One region of the Exiguobacterium sp. s168 genome, then DNA from elsewhere that is predicted to be linked to it. Evidence: riboswitches for the same ligand, from Rfam matches in the RefSeq annotation. Region 1 holds a riboswitch; each other region holds the start of a gene.
What was found. Region 1 has a riboswitch for S-adenosylmethionine ahead of mtnK (S-methyl-5-thioribose kinase). Riboswitches for the same ligand answer to the same signal wherever they lie in the genome.
Positions count from the first base shown of each region.

Region 2: it holds a riboswitch for S-adenosylmethionine, as region 1 does, so the genes downstream of both, KNQ15_RS08260 (amino acid permease) here and mtnK (S-methyl-5-thioribose kinase) in region 1, are expected to answer to the same signal.
Region 3: it holds a riboswitch for S-adenosylmethionine, as region 1 does, so the genes downstream of both, KNQ15_RS14820 (Na+/H+ antiporter NhaC family protein) here and mtnK (S-methyl-5-thioribose kinase) in region 1, are expected to answer to the same signal.

Region 1 covers NZ_JACSNE010000013.1:53,465-56,724, reverse strand. The annotation lists gene mtnA (S-methyl-5-thioribose-1-phosphate isomerase) at 1-113, opposite strand, end outside; gene mtnK (S-methyl-5-thioribose kinase) at 110-1,276, opposite strand; SAM riboswitch class I at 1,356-1,459, opposite strand; SAM riboswitch class I at 1,665-1,766, shown strand; gene KNQ15_RS09400 (2,3-diketo-5-methylthiopentyl-1-phosphate enolase) at 1,837-3,027, shown strand; gene KNQ15_RS09395 (2-hydroxy-3-keto-5-methylthiopentenyl-1-phosphate phosphatase) at 3,024-3,260, shown strand, end outside.
Region 2 covers NZ_JACSNE010000011.1:200-3,459, forward strand. The annotation lists gene KNQ15_RS08255 (polysaccharide pyruvyl transferase family protein) at 78-1,544, shown strand; SAM riboswitch class I at 1,654-1,755, shown strand; gene KNQ15_RS08260 (amino acid permease) at 1,833-3,236, shown strand; gene mmuM (homocysteine S-methyltransferase) at 3,211-3,260, shown strand, end outside.
Region 3 covers NZ_JACSNE010000032.1:14,444-17,703, reverse strand. The annotation lists gene KNQ15_RS14830 (aldo/keto reductase) at 1-153, opposite strand, end outside; gene KNQ15_RS14825 (hypothetical protein) at 312-515, shown strand; gene KNQ15_RS14820 (Na+/H+ antiporter NhaC family protein) at 559-1,869, opposite strand; SAM riboswitch class I at 1,951-2,055, opposite strand; gene KNQ15_RS14815 (metal ABC transporter solute-binding protein, Zn/Mn family) at 2,125-3,138, opposite strand.

The DNA of each region.
Region 1 (3,260 bases):
GCTTGCGCAAGATCAGTAATGACTTCATAGTGTTCTTCCTGCGGTAGACGTGTCTGATCAAGAATCGTCAAGACACGGTCTTCGTAACGGATACTTTGAACAAATGCACTCATCGGCTTAACTCCTCCGTTACGTCAAAGTTTCGTAAATCATCAAATGTCCGGCATTCTGTCCGACGTTTGATTAACGCTGCTCCTAGACGGAGGGCGTGACGTTTTCGCTCTAAGCGTTCCGTCGTTGAATCGATTGATTCTAAATCAGCGACTGGTGCGAGACCGATCGTCCGCCGAATCAATTCGCAACCGGCAAAGCCAAGGGCATCCTGTAAAATCGTACTCAGTACATCATCAACAAGTCCCGATGCCTGGAATGGTTCGACGGCTTCCCGTTCCCATAAGGCACGGAACGTTGAAGCAAACGTCAGCCAGAACGTATCGATGTCCTTGATTCTTGCGTCACGTCGTGTAGGGTAATCTGGATATGCCGCGAAGAAAAGATGGGCGATGAATTGCCCGACATCGAATCCGAATGGACCATAGAAGGCGAATTCTGGATCGATGACTTTCGTTTCCGTCGCCGAAGCGAAGATGCTTCCTGTATGTAGATCGCCGTGTAGCAACGCATCCCCTTTCGTGATGAAGAGTGCTTCGAGTTTTGCGACTTCGCGTTTTAACTCATCGTCTGCCCAAAGACGTGCCACTTCTTCCTCCAGTCCGGCTTCAATCTCGTTCGTCTCCGCGTCATGAAACGGATCTGTGAAGATCAGTTTTTCTGTGATATCGCACAAATCTGGATTGTAGTACGTTCGAGCAACACGTTTCTTTTCAACCGGACCAAGCGCAAAGTCCGATGTATGGAATAAAGTCCGAGCGAGATAAGAACCGATATGTTCCGCAAGCAACGGATACTGTTCACCCGCGAGCAGTCCAGTCCGAACGATCGTCAGATGTGAAAGATCTTCCATGACCGTATACGCCTCTTCGTGACTAGCATGAAAAACACGTGGTACGAACGGCACGGCATGCCGGGCGAATTCACGGAGTGCGGATTGCTCAATCCACGCCCGCTCGAGCGATAATGGCCAGCTCTCACCGACGACTTTTGCGTACGGGAGTGCTTGTTTTAGAATCAATCGATGTTCACCTTCTCGAATTCGGAAGACGAGGTTAAGATTCCCATCGCCAATCTCTTCTGCTTCGACGGCTCCGTCGCCGATCAGTCCTAATGAGCGGACCCGTTCAATCGCGTCCTGTTCTGTGAATGCTTTGTATGTCATCTCAGTTTCCCCCTAATGTAATACACGAAAAAGCGCCTCTTTTCGTCATCGAAAAGAGGCGCAGGAAAGTCACTGCGTCCTCTTATCTCTCAGACGAAACGTCTGTTGGATGTAGCACCGTGCCTAGTGGTCGGTTGCTGCGGCGTCATCGGGCCAATTCCCTCTGCCAACTCGCGATAAGAGTCGTATGTAGTTGTCGTGTGTGATATTGATTTGAATCTTACGCAATCGACTTCCTCGCTGTCAAATCGAAATCAAGCAGAAATCGATATCGTTTTCATGCCATATATAGAAAGAGTATTTTCAAAAAAATAAATTTTCTAAAAATAATTTGACAAGTGACGATTCTCATGTAAAAATTGCAATTAGATTTCACAATTTCATCCAATTCTTATCAAGAGCAGACGGAGGGACAAGCCCTACGATGTCGCAGCAACCGACCTTTTGGCACGGTGCTAATTCTTGCAGCTACTAAGCTGACAGATAAGAGTCCACGTTCGAATTATTCATGGTCTCTTGTCACTGACGAGAGACCATTTTTTTGTTGAAGGAGGAAAGACATGGCTTATATCACTGCTACTTATCAATTGACTGCCCGTGATCGACTCGAGCAACGCGCTGAACAACTCGCGCTTGGTCTGACAGTCGGTTCTTGGACGGAACTGAATCATCTCGAACAACAACAACTCGCCTCGTTCAAAGGGGAAGTCGTACATACCGAAGAGCGCGATGGCAAAGGATATATCACGATTCGTTATCCGGAACATAACGTGTCGCGCGACTTTTCTGCGATTCTGACGACCGTCTTCGGGAAACTCTCACTCGACGGTGAAATCAAACTAACGGAATTGCTATTACCCGATACATTTACGTCGGACTTTCCAGGTGCGAAATTCGGGATCGAAGGGGTCCGCTCCTTGATCGGTGTCGAAGATCGCCCATTATTAATGAGCATCTTCAAAGGAGTCATCGGACGGGATTTATCGTTCCTTCGTGATCAACTCGAAGGACAACTCGCTGGTGGGATTGACCTCGTCAAAGACGATGAGATCCTATACGACAATCCGTTGACACCGACGATTGACCGGGCACGAATCGGACGTGAGGTCATCGATGCTCACTTCCACCGGACCGGTAAACGTGCGTTATATGCGATCACACTCAGTGGTCCCGTCTTTACGCTCAAGGATCAAGCCAAGCGATTGATTGATGCTGGAGCGACCGCATTCTTGCTGAATACCTTCACATACGGACTCGACGTCTTACGCGAACTGGCGAGTGATCCGGAAATCAACGTTCCGATCTTCAATCATCCAGCATATAGCGGTGCGTTGATCGCTAGCCCGAATCACGGAGTCGCAGCTCCTGTCTTACTCGGCACATTACCGCGTGCTGCTGGAGCAGACTTGACGCTATTCCCGTCTCCTTACGGCAATGTCGCTTTGCCAAAGGATGTCGCTCGTGGCATCGCGGTCGAAGCGACCCGTCTCGGTCAGACGAAATCGATCTTCCCGGTTCCTTCAGCTGGTATTCATCCTGGACTCGTCGCTCAACTCGTACGGGACTTCGGTATCGATTCCGTCATCAACGCCGGCGGCGGCGTACATGGTCATCCGCAAGGTGCTGCGGCTGGTGTCATTGCTTTCCGTCAGGCACTCGATGCGGCACTCGCAAATGAATCCCTATCGGCGGCAGCATCGCGTCATGAAGAATTACGGATCGCCCTCGACGCTTGGGGGATCAAGTCATGACCGTACGGATTCTTTGTGACTTCGACGGTACGGTGACGACGCAGGATAACATCATCGCACTCATGCAGGCATTTGCGCCAGCGAGTGACTTCGAACCGTTGAAACGCGGCGTACTCGACCGGACGCTATCGATTCAGAGTGGCGTCGGGCAAATGTTCGCACTTCTGTCATCTGATGGGAAAACGTCTTATCTTGACTTTTTATTGGAGCGCGCCGTTATTCGCGACGGATTT
Region 2 (3,260 bases), on a different contig from region 1:
AACTGATAATATATTTTTCCGTTTTTTTTTTTCTTGCGAGGACGAATGAAGCAGACGAGAGGGGAAGTTTATCTATTATGAAACGTATTATTATTCGTGCAGGTATGACACCATTCGAACAGTTCGATGCTCCTTATTTGATGAAACATAATTCCATTGGAGGAAACGTTGGAAATCTTATCTATCAATACAGTATCTTTCGTACGTTGATGACAGAAGGTACGACGATTACACCTGACTATTACTATTACGACGAAGAACGGGCAGACGAAATCAATGCCAACTTTGATCTTTATGTCATTCCGTTAGCGGACGCATTCCGAAAAGAATTCGTACCGACGTTACGGAAATATACACGTCTCATCAAAAAATTAAAGATTCCAGTCGTCGTCATCGGTGTAGGATTACGTGCACCGTTTGAACCAGACTTAGATGGTGGATTCCCATTCGATGAAGATGTTAAAGCATTCGTCAGTGCCGTTCTCGAGCGCTCAAGCATGCTTGGTCTTCGCGGAGAGATCACATCGAAATACTTAACACGTCTTGGTTTCCGCGAAGGGATCGATCATCGTGTCATTGGATGTCCTTCGATGTACGCGTTTGGTCGCGACTTGCACATCCGTGAAACGAACATCACACCTGAGTCGATGATTACGGTCAACTCGTCACGTTTGGCTCCACAAAACGTCCTTGATTTCATTACACGCGGAATGGAAGAATACCCGAATCATTACTTCATTCCCCAGTGGATGAAGGAACTGAAGTTAACGTACACAGGAACGCACCCGATCGCAGATCTTTCAGTGACGAACTATCCGGTGAAGATGTCGGATCCTGCTTATATGAATGATCGGGTCCGTTTCTTCTTGAACGCACAGACATGGTTCGATTTCATCGGACAAGCAGACCTTAGTTTTGGTGCGCGCTTGCACGGAAACATCACAGCGACGCTTGCGGGTACGCCGAGTATCCTCATTCCAAAAGATGCACGGATGCGCGAATTGACGGAATACCATCAATTGACGCACATTTGGGCGAACGACATCAAAGCGGATACACAATTATCCGACATCGTAGCCAACGCTGACTTCCAAAGTCCAGCACGTGTTCAAGCGCGTAACTTCGACAACTTCGTTGACTTCTTGAACGTGAATGATCTTGAGCATATCTATCAAGAGACGAACTATCCTGAGAATGTACCGTTTGACCGTCAAATGGCGCAAACTGAGTTGCTCCCACCAGTCCAACCGATTTCTGGCGTAAGTCTTGAAGAAGCAGTCGCCCGTTTCGAACGGTTCTTCCCGGAACAAGAGAAGAAGATTGCGGATGCGCAAAAACAAACAAAAGCACAATTAGCTGAAAAAGATAAGAAAATCAAAGCATTGCAGAAACAAACAGGAACGGCTCAAAAGGATCAAGAGATTGCGGCGCTCAAAGCGCAACTGGCTGCCCAAACGAAGAAAATGAAACATCTGCAAGGGACATTGAACCGGAAAGCGGTTCGTGCAGCCTTGAAAACAGCGGATTTATTCGCTAAAAAATAAGACCTCCAAACATTCCGGATCGATACGATGCGGAATGTTTTTTGGATAGAAGTATTCTGAATTGTGTTGACAATTCGAAAAAGACTTGATAGGGTTAGGAACAATTACATACTTATCCAGAGAGGTGGAGGGACTGGCCCTATGAAACCTCAGCAACAGGTCGAAAGATACTGTGCTAATTCCTGCGGGTGCTGCACCCGATCGATAAGATTTCCGAATTGTCGACCTACGCATCCGTGAGGATGCGTTTTTTGTTTGAAATAGGTGGAATGAGGAGGAAACGAATTCATGAAAACGAGTGGGGCTTTTCGACGCAAGATGGAATCACGTCATCTGATTATGCTGTCGTTAGGTGGTGTCATTGGAACAGGATTGTTTTTAAGTACAGGTTATACGTTAGAACAAGCAGGACGGGTCGGGACGATTTTGTCGTATTTGATTGGGGCAGTCGTCGTCTACTTAGTTATGTTAAGTCTCGGTGAACTCGCCGTGCACATGCCGGAAACCGGTTCATTTCATAAATACGCAACGAATTACATCGGACCCGGTACCGGTTACACAGTCGCCTGGCTCTACTGGCTGACGTGGACGGTCGCCCTTGGTTCAGAATTCACGGCAGCAGGTATTTTGATGCAACGTTGGTTCCCGTCGATTCCGGTGTGGGTGTTCAGCGCCTTATTCGCTGCGATGATCCTTGGTATCAACGTCTTGAAGGTCCGCGTGTTCGCTGAAGTCGAGTTTTGGTTTTCAGCGATTAAGGTCGTGACGATCATTGCTTTCATTTTACTTGGTGCGGGAGCCATCGTCGGCTTCATTCCACTGCAAGATGGTAGTCCGGCTCCATTCTTTTCTTCGTTAACCGAAGGCGGGTTGTTCCCAAATGGCGCTTTCGTCATCTTCATGACGATGCTTGCCGTGAACTTTGCTTACTCGGGAACGGAACTGATCGGTGTAGCAGCAGGTGAAGCAGTCGATCCGAAACGGACGATTCCGCTTGCGATCCGGACGACGATTTTACGACTGGTTCTCTTTTTCGTCGGTACGATCATCGTGTTAGCCGTCTTGTTGCCAACGGAAGGGAAAGGCGTACTCGAAAGTCCGTTCGTCGCCGTGTTTGAACGAATCGGAATTCCTTACGCAGCAGACGTGATGAACTTCGTCATTTTGACAGCGATCTTGTCGGCAGCGAACTCTGGACTTTACGCCGCCTCTCGGATGCTCTGGTCGCTTGCGAACGAACGCATGATTCCACGCTTCTTCGCCCAGGTGACGCCAAATGGGGTGCCACTACGAGCCGTATTGTTCAGCATGCTTGGCGGAGGACTTGCCTTGCTGTCTAGCATCTATGCAGCAGGAAGTGTCTATATTGCGCTCGTCTCGATTTCCGGTCTCGCTGTCGTCGTCGTTTGGATGAGTATCAGCGTTGCCCAGTATCGCTTCCGGAAACAATTTCTCCGCGAAGGGCATACGGTCGACGAATTGGTCTATCGCACACCACTCTTTCCATTCGTCCCGATCGTTGCTTTCGTCGTTTGTTTGATTTCCCTGATTGGTATCGGATTTGATCCGACCCAACGCATTGCCTTGTACTGTGGTATTCCATTCATCGTGATCTGTTATGTCGTTCATGCGTTCACGAATTCTTCTCAGAAACGGAGTGTTGAAGATGTCCCGAATCAAAAATCCAGTTGATCAACGATTACAGGAAGTTCCCTT
Region 3 (3,260 bases), on a different contig from region 1:
GTTTTTGTAGACAGCAGCCGTATCGATATGACGATAGCCGACGCGTAATGCTTCAGCGACAGCAGCAGGTGCTTCTGTCTCTTCATCTACTTGCCAGACACCGAATCCGATTTGGGGAATCGTAATACCGTTTGAAAGTTTTGCGTATTGCATGTGTTACTCCTCCTCATAAAACGTAGTTTAGATTTGCTCGTTTAGTTTAGCATGAACGAACGAAGACGTCCGTTTCCATGCTCATAGAGGAATGAAATAAGGTAAAATAGAAAAGAATCATGAGATTTAATCGTGTGTTAAAAGAGGGGGGAGAAAAGATGGCTCAAAAGAATAAAAAGTTATCCAAATGTACTTGGTTTAGTATTGGCGCCTTGTTAGTAACGCAGGCAGTGGGTCTATTTCTTAGTGCGCGAAAATCAGGACGTAATCCATGGGTTTGGGGAGGCGCTGGACTGGTTCAATTCCCCCTTCCGGCAATTGCTTATTTAATCTTAGAACGACAAGCGAAGCATAAAAAATAATAAAACAGGTCCAATCGTCGACGCGATTGGACCTGTTTTATGGTTACGAAGAAATTTTTTCTTGCTTCGTCGCTGTCTTCTTCATGCGTGGCAATCCGAAGAAAATGGCGATTGATCCACAGATGAAGAGGAGGAATGGATAGAACAGATACGGAATCAGTTCAGGAGAAGCCGTTTTCGTCAATTCTGCTGCAATCAATAGTTGTGCTCCATACGGAATGATGCCTTGAATCCCACAAGAGAAGATATCAAGAATACTCGCTGATTTCTTGCGATCGACTTCATACGTATCGGCGATTTCAGCTGCCAGTGGTCCAGCGACGAGAATCGAGATCGTATTGTTTGCTGTCGCAAGATTCGTTGCACTGACGAGTGCCGCCATACTGAATTCGGCACCGCGACGCTGTGAAATCTTGCGTGTCAGCGTCTCTTTTAAGAAGGCGATTCCACCGTTGAACGTAATCAAGCTGACGAGACCACCCATGAGGAGCGTCAAAATGGAGATTTCCGCCATGCCCATCATTCCTTCAGACATCGAGAGAACGAAGCCACTCAAGCCGAAGCTACCATCAATCATACCGATGATGCCGGTGAGTAACGTACCACCGATGAGGACAAGGATGACATTGACGCCAAATAGTGCAAGGACGATGACAGCGAGATATGGGATTAACTTATAGAACTCGAATGCTTTTGCTTCGACGACGTCACCAGAACCGGAAACGAATGCAAGCAGGATGACCGTTAAAATAGCAGCCGGTAGAACAATCATGAAGTTCGTTCGGAATTTATCACGCATATTCGTTTTTTGTGTCCGAACGGCAGCAATCGTCGTATCCGAGATGAACGACAAGTTATCGCCGAACATCGATCCACCAACGACAGCAGCCGCTGCGATCGCAACGTTGATGCCTGTTGCTTCATGAATACCGAAGGCGATCGGCGCGAGTGCAGCAATCGTTCCAGTCGATGTTCCCATTGCCATCGAGATGAAGGCGGCAATGACGAACAGACCACTCATCAGGAGTGATGGAGGTAGGAACGTCAAAGCAGCATTGACGGTCGCATCGATGGCACCGATTGCTTCTGCCGTTCCAGAAAACGTACCGGCTAATAAGAAGATGAAGACCATGATCATGATATCGGGATTTCCGGCACCCGTTGCAATTCGTTCAACCGTTTGATTGATGGATCCTTTCGTCGTGATTGCAGCAAAGATCAAAGCGATCAATGCAGCGATAAGGATCGGGAATTTGTAAAAGTCGCCATAGAAGATCCCGGCTCCGATGAAGAGGACCAAGAATACGACGAGGGGAAGCAGTGCCCATTTGTTAGGCGTGATGGTTTCATTCATTGTTGACACCTCGTTTCTCAAAGATACAAAAAAAGACCCCTTCGCAAGAAAGAAGGAGGTCTTTATGAAATAAAGACGCTCTTCTTATCTCTCAAGCTTTCGCTTGCTGGATTTGGCACAGTACGAATCAAATCGTCCGCTGCCGAAACATCATTGGGCCAGTCCCTCCGTTTCTCGCGATAAAAAGAAGTCATTCAATTGTTGTAAAACACGTTTCTTACCGTACCGCATTGAGTAACGCGTGTCAACTGTACTTTACTGAAGTGCTTGTTTCAACGTTTGGACGTTTTCTTCCATCAACTTGAAATAAGAACTGTTTTGTTGTGCTTTCGTGACCGACTCTAGGTTATGAATCGTCACGGATTCAGCTCCGATTTCTTTTTGGATGACACGTGCGACCTTAGGTGAGACCGTCTCTTCGAACGCGACGTATTTCAAATCATGCATCCGTGCTTCTTTCACTAAAGCAGCCAGTTGCTTTTGTGACGGTTCATCGGAAGGAGAGATTCCCGCAATCGGTAGTTGCGTGAAACCATATCGTTCTGCGAGGTAACCGTATGCGGCATGTGTGACGAGAAGTTCTTTTTTCGATCCATCAGCAACCACTTGTTTGAATTGTTCGTCCAATTCATCTGCTTGCTGATCGAACGCTTTTAAGTTTTTCTCGAATGTTGCTTTGTCTTTTGGTACTTCTTTTGATAAGGCAGTTGTAATCGAGCGTGCCATTGCTTTCGCGTTGACAGGATCGAGCCAGACGTGTGGATCGTATTTTCCATGGTCATGACCCTCTTCTTCATGCGCGTGTTCATCCGTTGCATGATCATCGTGCCCTTCTTCTTCGTGGGCATGTTCGTCTTCTGTATGCCCCTCTTCTTCATGTGCATGAAGTGTAGCATCAGATTCTAGTAAGTTGACATCTTTACTCGTCTCAATGAAGCGGACGTCTGTACCCTTTAGGCTCTCTTGAATTTTTTTCGAATACGGCTCGAGCGTCGTACCGGTTAAGAGGAACAAGTCGCCCTTAGCAATCTCAGTGAGTTGTTTTGATGTTGGTTCGTAAGAATGGGGATCCGCTCCAGGTGGTACAATCATTTTGACATTGACTTGATCGCCACCAATTTCGCGGGCGATAGCAGCCGTCGCAAACGTTGATGCGTAGACTTCTGTCTGTTTGCTATCTGAAGTCGATGAATCGGTATTTGATCCGCAAGCCGCGAGGACGCTTGCACTCGCGAAGGCAACTGTTAAAGCGGGAATGATTTTTTTCATTATATGATACCTCCATTATTAAAACGTAACTATTCCGATTTGGACTTTCTCACTATAGCGGAACGCCGATGAAGCGTCAAGTACGAATACCAAGACGTTCGACTTCTTTTAAAACGGGGTAA